3 regions of the Rahnella sp. CJA17(1/100) genome follow, and region 3 is predicted to be linked to each of the others. Evidence: predicted binding sites of a transcription regulator. Region 3 holds the regulator's gene; each other region holds the start of a gene.
What was found. The regulator PurR, encoded in region 3, represses purine synthesis genes. The targets are predictions, from matches to a motif close to CANGCAAACGTTTGCNTG.
Positions count from the first base shown of each region.

Region 1: the regulator PurR is predicted to act here: its motif matches at 2,069-2,086, upstream of cvpA (colicin V production protein).
Region 2: the regulator PurR is predicted to act here: its motif matches at 1,747-1,764, upstream of purM (phosphoribosylformylglycinamidine cyclo-ligase).

Region 1 covers NZ_CAWOJA010000022.1:365,725-369,009, reverse strand. The annotation lists gene purF (amidophosphoribosyltransferase) at 1-1,478, opposite strand, end outside; gene cvpA (colicin V production protein) at 1,509-2,000, opposite strand; gene dedD (cell division protein DedD) at 2,348-3,121, opposite strand; gene folC (bifunctional tetrahydrofolate synthase/dihydrofolate synthase) at 3,111-3,285, opposite strand, start outside.
Region 2 covers NZ_CAWOJA010000002.1:82,326-85,610, reverse strand. The annotation lists gene purN (phosphoribosylglycinamide formyltransferase) at 1-608, opposite strand, end outside; gene purM (phosphoribosylformylglycinamidine cyclo-ligase) at 645-1,682, opposite strand; gene upp (uracil phosphoribosyltransferase) at 1,915-2,541, shown strand; gene uraA (uracil permease) at 2,623-3,285, shown strand, end outside.
Region 3 covers NZ_CAWOJA010000044.1:415,455-418,739, forward strand. The annotation lists gene punR (DNA-binding transcriptional activator PunR) at 110-1,015, shown strand; gene purR (HTH-type transcriptional repressor PurR) at 1,053-2,078, opposite strand; gene cydH (cytochrome bd-I oxidase subunit CydH) at 2,412-2,501, shown strand; gene AACU55_RS18845 (C40 family peptidase) at 2,667-3,285, opposite strand, start outside.

The sequences.
Region 1 (3,285 bases), on a different contig from region 3:
TGGCCACGCAACGCCTGAGCGTCGTCATTGCGCAGGGCTTCGAGGTATTCCAGATAGTTCTGGTCAACGTCTTTGGTGACGTAAACACCATCGAAAACTGAACATTCGAATTTCTCGATATCCATATTGTCTTCTTTCACTGCGGCGATCAGGTCGCTCAGATCCTGGAAGATCAAGGCATCAGCACCAATTATCTGGTTGATTTCACTGACTTCACGGCCATGGGCAATCAGCTCGTTCGCGCTTGGCATATCGATACCGTACACGTTCGGGAAACGAATTTCCGGTGCCGCAGAGGCCAGATAAACACGTCGCGCTCCGGCTTCACGCGCCATCTCAACAATCTGTTGAGAGGTGGTGCCACGCACGATGGAGTCATCCACCAGCAACACGTTTTTATCACGGAATTCAGCGCGGTTAGCGTTCAGTTTACGGCGTACAGATTTACGGCGTTCCTGCTGGCCCGGCATGATAAAGGTACGGCCGACATAGCGGTTTTTCACAAATCCCTGACGGTACGGTTTATCCAGGATGCGGGCGATTTCCAGCGCGATATCGCAGGAGGTTTCCGGGATCGGGATCACCACATCAATATCCAGGTCTTCCCATTCACGGGCAATTTTCGCGCCCAGCTTTTCACCCATACGAACACGGGCGCTGTAGACGGAAATTTTATCGATGAAGGAATCCGGACGCGCGAAATACACGTATTCGAACAGGCACGGATTATACTGCGGGTTCTCGGCACACATACGGGTGAACAACTGACCTTTTTCGGTGATATACACCGCTTCACCCGGCGCAACGTCGCGCAGGAACTCAAAGCCCAGCGTATCGAGTGCCACACTCTCAGAAGCCACCATGTACTCATTACGGCCATCTTCCAGCGTACGTTTACCAATAACCAGCGGACGGATACCGTGCGGGTCACGGAACGCCAGCATGCCATGACCGATAATCATCGCCACACACGCGTAGGCACCACGGATTTTCAGATTCACTGCGGCAACCGCAGCAAAAATGTTGTCAGCTTCCAGCGGGTAATGCTGGAAACGATCCAGTTCACTCGCCAGGATATTGAGCAGAATCTCAGAATCGGAAGTGGTGTTCACATGACGGCGCTGGCCTTCGAACAGGTTGCTGCGCAATTCGTGAGCATTGGTCAGGTTGCCGTTATGGGCAAGGGTAATGCCGAACGGAGAGTTGACGTAAAAGGGTTGAGCTTCTGAAGCGCTGGAACTGCCAGCCGTTGGGTAGCGCACATGGCCGATACCCATGTTGCCCTGTAAGCGTTGCATATGGCGGGCTTCGAAAACATCCTTCACCAGGCCATTCGCTTTACGTAAACGGAAGTTATTATTCGCGTCGATGGTGGTGATGCCTGCGGCATCCTGACCACGGTGTTGTAACACCGTTAACGCGTCATAAATCGACTGGTTTACCGGCATGAAACCGGCGATACCGACAATACCGCACATGTTGTCTTTTCCTCTTCAGCGCTGCCAAAACTAAATATGTTTTGGCAAGAAACTCGACGTGCTCTGCAGGTAGTCAAAGAACCACCTGATGATATAACTGAACTGTGGGATCAACTGGGATTGTTTCCAGTCTTCACTTTGCGAAAAACCGGTAAAAGTATCGAGGAAGAACAGCATCGCGGAGACAATTAACACCCCGCGCAGTGCGCCGAAGCACACACCTAACACCCTGTCAGTGCCGGACAACCCGGTTCTTTCAACCAGTGAACCAATCACATAGTTGACAATTGCACCTACGATCAACGTCGCGATGAACAAGATGGCAATTGCGATCCCGTTTCGAACTAACTCATCTTCGAAACGTGTGAAGTAGATGGCGAGGTAAGGGTAATAATGGCTGGCAACAAAAAAGGCGCAAGCCCAGGTTACCAGCGATAAAGCCTCACGAACAAAGCCACGGATCAAACTGACTAAAGCAGAAAATCCGATAGCCGCAATAATGACGTAATCAATCCAGACCATTAACTATTCCAGTGTCTAATCCAGTCACATCTGCCCCGGCATCCAGTTCGCGGCGAATTCTAACAGAAAAAGAAAACGTTTGCGTAGGGGAAATCAGCCGGTCAGACAAATTAATAATAGCGATTAAAAAAACCTCAATCGCAGCATAAACCTATAAAAATCCAACCAGAGGATCTTATAGAAAAAGGGCACAAATCGCTTGTGCCCTCCGTGGTATTTTTTATGTTTTAACGACTCCCTCCCCTGCGAAGGGGAGGGTTGGGGTGGGGTATTAATGGCAACGTTGAATCTGGCGTTGCCCGCTAAACCCCCTCCCCGCCTCCCCCTTCGCAGGGGGAGGCGCAAAGTCAGTGTGCGGAGTAAGCGCGAACCTGCCCACCCAATCCGCTCAGCTGTTGCAGTTGCGGAAGTGACGCTTCGAGTTTTTGCTTCGAGGCATCCGGGCCGACGTACAGGCGCGTGATCTGCCCCTGTACCGGTGTTGCAGGCACTGTGTAAGCACGGAAACCAGACAACCGCAAATTCGCCACAATCTCATTGGCTTTGGCGGCATTTTTCAATGCGCCAAGCTGCACCACATAAGACTGCCCTGTCGGCGCTTTTTCTGCCGGCGCAGCCTTCGGCTGTTCAACCGGTTTTGGCTGTTCAGCAACGGCCTTCGGTTGCTCAACCGGTTTTGGCTGTTCGACCGGCTTCGGTTTCACCGTTGGCTTCGCTTCCACCATCGGTTTCGGTTCGATCACTTTGGGTTTTTGAGGAGCAGGCTGCACCGTTTTTTTCTGCTCAGGCAGTGTGGTGACCGGCGGCGCTTCTATCGTGGTATTACCCGGCGCCACATTGCCATGATTGGCGGCGTTGGTGTTATTGGCAGGACTTGTATCGTCCTGTTCACCATTCATCATCTGATCGGCACCTTCCGGCGGCTGAGCAGGCAAAGATTGCGTGACCGGTGGCACCGAGTCCTGTTCCTCAACATCACCCGGTTTTGGCACCAATGGAATAGACGCAAATTCGTCTTCGTAATGCTTTTTCTTGCCGTCGAGTAAACCAGGCAAAATGATGACACCCAGTGCCACCAGAATGACCGTCCCGACCAGACGATTTTGAAACTTACTTGCCACTGGTTTTCCCCGTGTCTATAGCATCCATTACGTGAGCTACGGTATGGAACGAGCCGCAGACAATCACAATATCCTGAGGAGCCGCCTCCTGCATAGCCTGTTTCCAGGCAGACTCCACATCATCAAACTGGCGCGCCTGCGGCAGATGGACGGTCAGTTCTTCG
Region 2 (3,285 bases), on a different contig from region 3:
GGATTGTTATCCAGCAGCGCCTGACCCTTTTGCAGCGACAAACGTCCGTCAACGAACCAGCTGACCACCAGCGGATAAATGCTGTGTTCCTGCGTTTGTATGCGGGCAATCAGCTCTTCTTCTGTATCGTCAGCAAACACCGGGACTTTGGCCTGTAAAATCACCGGACCGCCATCGAGTTCTTCAGTCACAAAATGCACGGACGTGCCGTGTTCCGCATCCTGATTTTCAATGGCCTGACGGTGGGTGTGCAGACCCGGATATTTTGGCAGCAGGGAAGGGTGGATGTTGATCATGCGTCCGGCAAAGCGCTGGACGAATTCAGCGGTCAGAATACGCATATAACCGGCAAGTACCACCAGATCAGGCTGGAAAGTGTCAATGGCATCCGCCAGTGCAACGTCAAATTCCGCCCGGTCCCGGTAAGCCTTAACATCCAGTGCATGCGCGGGAATACCGGCTAAACGGGCTCTTTCAAGCCCGTATGCAGCTGCTTTATTGCTGAAGACCGCACTGAGTGTTGCGTTGATTCGTCCCTGCTGGCAGGCATCAATCAGGGCCTGTAAATTGCTCCCCTCGCCCGATACCAGAACCACAATCCTTTTCATTTTGCTACCCGTCTTCAGTCAGTTGATTTACTGGTTTTATTCAATAACCACGCGTTCAGCGGAGTCAGAGGCTTTAATGTAGCCAATTTTCCACGCTTTTTCGCCATTATCGTTCAGTAATGCAATCGCCTGATCGGCCAGTTCTGCCGGAAGTGCCACCAGCATGCCCACACCACAGTTAAAGGTGCGGTACATTTCGTGACGGCTGACATTACCGGCGGTTTGCAGCCAGGTGAAGACATCCGGCCACTGCCAGCTTGATTCGTCGATAATCACCTGCGTGTTGTCCGGCAATACACGTGGGATATTTTCCCAGAAGCCGCCACCGGTCAGATGGACGATGCCGTGAACATCCACGTTTTCGATCAGGTTCAGAATCGATTTCACGTAAATTTTGGTCGGTGCGAGCAGGTGATCGGCCAGCGGTTTGCCTGCCAGATCGGTGGTTTCCGGGTCAGTCTTACTGACTTCCAGAATTTTGCGCACCAGAGAATAACCGTTGGAATGCGGGCCACTGGCGGCCAGGCCGATCAGCACATCCCCGTCAGCCACTTTGCTGCCGTCGATGATTTCTGATTTTTCCACCACACCCACGCAGAAGCCTGCCACGTCGTAATCTTCGCCGTGATACATGCCCGGCATTTCAGCGGTTTCACCGCCGACTAACGCACAGCCAGACTGTTTACAGCCTTCTGCGATACCGGTGATCACGCTGGCGGCAGTATCGACGTCCAGTTTGCCGGTGGCGTAATAGTCGAGGAAGAACAGCGGTTCAGCGCCCTGAACGATTAAATCGTTGACGCACATCGCGACCAGATCGATACCGATAGTATCATGGCGTTTCAAATCCATCGCCAGACGCAGCTTGGTGCCAACGCCGTCGGTACCCGAAACCAGTACGGGTTCACGATATTTTTGCGGCAGCGCGCAGAGGGCACCAAAACCGCCCAGTCCACCCATCACTTCAGGGCGGCGAGTCTGTTTTACTACACCTTTAATGCGGTCTACCAATGCGTTACCGGCATCGATATCTACGCCTGCGTCTTTATAGCTGAGAGAGGTTTTGTCGGTCACTGCGAAGTCCCCACGGCGGTTTGGGTTGGTGGTTGAAGAATAAAGCGGGGCAATTCTAACAGTGGAAGCAAACGTTTGCGAGCGCCTTATTCGATGATGAGTTTTAGGCTGTCTATACTCTAACCGGGTTACTGATGATCCAGATCAGGCTATTTGGTATGGCGTTCAAAAAAAATGGCGTTATAATCTCGCGATTTTTTTTTGCAGCTCAACCACCTTAGGAGAATAAATAATGAAGATCGTCGAGGTGAAACACCCGCTGGTGAAACACAAGCTGGGCCTGATGCGTGAAAACGACATCAGCACGAAACGTTTTCGCGAACTGGCTTCTGAGGTGGGAAGTCTGCTGACGTATGAAGCGACTGCTGATTTAGAAACTGAAAAAGTGACGATCGAAGGCTGGAATGGCCCGGTTGAAATCGATCAGATTAAAGGCAAGAAAATTACCGTAGTGCCTATCCTGCGTGCCGGTCTGGGCATGATGGAAGGCGTACTGGAACACGTTCCGAGCGCGCGTATCAGTGTGGTCGGCGTGTACCGTGATGAAGAAACCCTCAAGCCTGTGCCGTATTTCCAGAAACTGGTTTCTAACATTGAAGAACGTCTGGCACTGGTGGTTGATCCGATGCTGGCGACGGGGGGGTCTATGATTGCCACCATCGACCTGCTGAAAAAAGCCGGCTGCCAGAGCATTAAAGTGCTGGTGCTGGTTGCCGCGCCTGAAGGGATCGCTGCTCTCGAAGCTGCACACCCGGACGTTGAGTTGTACACCGCCTCGGTGGATCAGGGACTCAACGATAAAGGCTACATCATCCCGGGGCTCGGCGATGCGGGCGACAAGATATTTGGTACGAAATAAGCAGCAAGCAATAAGCCGACTAAGCAGTCGGCTTTTTTTTGAGATTTTTTTACCCGCCATTTTTTACAGAGGATCACATTCATGACCCGTCGTGTCATCGGGGTAAGCGAACGTCCGCCATTGCTGCAGACGATTCCCCTGAGTTTCCAGCATCTGTTTGCCATGTTTGGTGCCACCGTCCTGGTGCCCATTCTGTTTAAGATCAACCCGGCAACGGTGCTGCTGTTCAATGGCATAGGGACTTTGCTGTATTTATTTGTCTGTAAAGGGAAGATACCGGCGTACCTTGGCTCGAGCTTCGCGTTTATTTCCCCGGTGCTGTTGTTGTTACCGATGGGGTATGAGGTGGCGCTCGGTGGTTTTATTGCCTGCGGGCTGTTGTTCTGCCTGGTGGCGCTGATTGTTAAGAAAGCCGGGATTGGCTGGATTAACGTGATATTCCCGCCTGCGGCGATGGGCGCAATCGTTGCCGTCATCGGACTGGAACTCGCGGGCGTGGCGGCGAATATGGCCGGTCTGTTACCTGCCGAGGGCGCGGTGGTGGATTCCACCACCATTACCATTTCGCTGGTGACACTGTCCGTGACCATTCTGGGGTCCGTGCTGTTCCGTGGTTTCCTGGCGATTATCCCGATCCTGATCGGCGTGCTGGTGGGTTATGCACTGTCGTTCTTTATGGGGGTGGTGGATGTCTCAACGATCGAGAATGCGCACTGGTTCGCGCTGCCAACCTTCTATACGCCA
Region 3 (3,285 bases):
GATGATGTGATGCAGATTACATACCGGAGGCGGAGTTTAACGCTTTGATAACAGGCTTGTGAAACGCTAATATTTGCACTCTGCTATCAAAAATATTGAAGGCTGAATTATGTGGTCAGAATACGCCCTTGAAGTGGTAGATGCCGTGGCAAGAACGGGTAGTTTTAGTGCGGCAGCGCAAGATTTGCACCGCGTGCCTTCTGCTATAAGCTATACCGTCCGTCAGCTTGAGCAGTGGCTGGCCGTGCCGTTGTTTGAACGTCGCCATCGTGACGTGGTACTGACGCCTGCGGGAAAGGTTTTTGTCGATGAAGCGCGGATTCTGACAAAAAAAATGATAGCCACGCGCCGGCAGTGTCAGCAGGTGGCGAACGGCTGGCGCGGCGAATTACGTGTGGCGGTTGACCGGATTGTAAAACCCGCACGGACACGGCGTCTGGTGCTCGATTTCTACCGCCATTTTGCGGACACCGAACTCATTATTCACTCAGAAGTGTTTAATGGTGTCTGGGATGCGCTGGTTGACGGGCGGGCAGACGTGGCGATCGGTGCTACACGCGCGATACCGGTTGGCGGGGGCTTCAGTTTTCGTGACATGGGATTTATGGACTGGCATTGCGTCGTCAGCCCGCAACATCCGCTGGCGCAGTTATCCGGCGCGCTGAATGATGATGAGTTGCGGCCTTATCCTGCACTCTGTCTGGAAGACACCTCCCGGACATTGCCTAAGCGGGATACATGGACGCTGGATAACCAGCGGCGGCTGGTCGTGCCAGACTGGACCTGCGCGCTGGAATGCCTGACCGAGGGCTTATGCGTGGGTATGATGCCGGTTCATCGCGTCACGCCGTGGATAGAACAGAAAAAGTTGCAGGTGCTGACGCTGGAAAATACGTTTCCCGACAGCCCGTGTTGCCTGACGTGGGATCAAAGCAATCCGTCACCCTCGCTGGCCTGGTTGCTGGAATATATGGGCGATACAGAAACCATGAATCAGGAATGGCTGCGTGATTAGAAAAAAAACGCCTGCATCTGCAGGCGTTCGATATCTGTTAACGGCGGTAATCGCGGTACGGACCATCGGCTACGGAACGGCGTTCGACCAGTTTCGGATGCACCTCAATGGTCTGAGACTCTTCACGCTTACTGACAATTCTGTCCAGCAACATGGTAAAGGCCATTTCACCCAGACGTTCTTTCGGCTGATGCACGGTTGTCAGCGCGGGGGAGAAGTAACGGGCGTTACGCACATTGTCGTAACCGATCACGGAAATATCCTGAGGAACGCGCAGGCCCAGTTCGTCTGCGGCACAGATTGCGCCCATTGCCATCACATCGCCACCACAGAATACGGCAGTCGGGCGGTGCTTCTGCATCAGAATTTTATGCATCGCCTGATAGCCCGATTCCGGCTCGAAATCGCCCTGAACTACCCATTCGTCACGCAGCGGAATATTGGCTTCAGTCAGTGCTTTCACAAAACCCTGGAAGCGGCCACCGCCGGTATTACGTGCCAGTTGGCCCGGGATCACCCCAATATCACGATGACCGCGTTCAATCAGATAACGCCCGGCCATGTAACCCCCTTCGAAAGCATTATCAATAATGCTGTCGGTGAAGTTCTTACGCGCTTCGCCCCAGTCCATGACCACCATTGGGATCGAACGGTGCTCCTCGAGCATATTGAGCAACTCATCAGGATATTCCGCGCACATCACCAGCAAGCCATCGACGCGTTTTTGCGCCAGCATTTGCAGGTAGGCTTGTTGTTTCTCCAGATTATTATGCGAGTTACACAAAATCAGCGTATAGCCTTTGGAGAAGCAGCTGTTTTCTACGGCTTCAATCACTTCGGCAAAATAGGGCGCTTCGCTGGAGGTGGCAAGCAGACCGATCGTTTTGGTGTTATTGACCTTCAGACTGCGGGCTACAGCACTCGGCGAGTAATGTAACTCTTTGATTGCAAGGAGAACCGCTTCTTTGGTTTCTTCGGCGACGAAACGTGTTTTATTGATGACGTGCGACACGGTTGTAGTGGAAACGCCAGCGCGCTTTGCGACATCTTTAATCGTTGCCATGTAAACAATGACTCCTGAACTCACGTGTTTCAGCACGTTAGCATTATGTTAATCGTTTGCTTGCGTGGATCTCACTGCTGGCTTCTAAAAGGGCAGTGAAATCGTTGGGTGGATTCTTCAGAATGAGGCGTGAAATGCTCTCGGGTGAAATCAACCAGCACACAGGCGTGTTAACCGACAATTTTCTCTTATAATGCAGGAAAGTGGAAGTAAAATTCTCAGGGATACATTGTCATTCAGCACAAGATTTTAAATGTTAATTATGCGAAAATGCGTTGGCACACAATTAGTGTGGCTTAAAAAATGCCACAATTTGATCCGAAAGGGGGTTTGATGGACAGCAACCTGAAATTATCGTTGATCACCACGGTATGCGCTTTGCTTATGATTATCGCTTTCAGCTTCACTGCGGTGATGAACTGATTCAGTAAGTGAACCGCTATAAAAAAGGGCGATTCCTGTTACAGGAATCGCCCTTTTCAATTTTACGCAGTGGCCGTTACCGCCGATACTCTTCCCTGCAGAAACTCTTCGTTAAATGCTATTCAATGGCTGATTAGCGAAACTTCAGACTTAACGAATTGTTTATTATCGGATCGTTTTCGGCGTCATTACCCGGCGTGCACCCACATAATGATCTTGCCAGTAATCGTCGCCGAGAGAGGTGATTTTAATGTCTTCGCCCGTTCTTGGAGACTGAATAAACTTGCCGTTCCCCACGTAAACACCAACATGGTCTGCTGCGCCGCGGTTATTGATTCTGAAGAACACCAGATCACCGCTTTCAAGTTCGCCGCGTTTGACCGGAGCCGCATCGCGCAGGTGATACATTTCATTCGCTGTGCGTGGCATCTTAATACGGATCAAATCTTTGTAGGCGTAATAAACTAAGCCGCTGCAATCAAAACCGGTATTCGGCGAGGTTCCGCCCCAGCGATACGGTTTTCCTACCTGATGCATCAGTTTGGTCATCGCCGTTTGCTGGGCATGCTGATAGCGTTTTTTATGCGTTGCACTTAGCGTAATCGGTTTGCTGTCTTCTTCAGGCTTTTTACCTTTACGGTGCCGGCCATACGCTTCTTTTTTACTGACCCTTTCTGTGCTGTTTTTCGCGAGTGAACGGGTTTTGGCGTGTTTCTCTGTTTTGCTTTCGGCCCGTGTGGTCTTCAGTGTCTTTTCTTTTTTACTTTCGGCCCGGGTCGTTTTG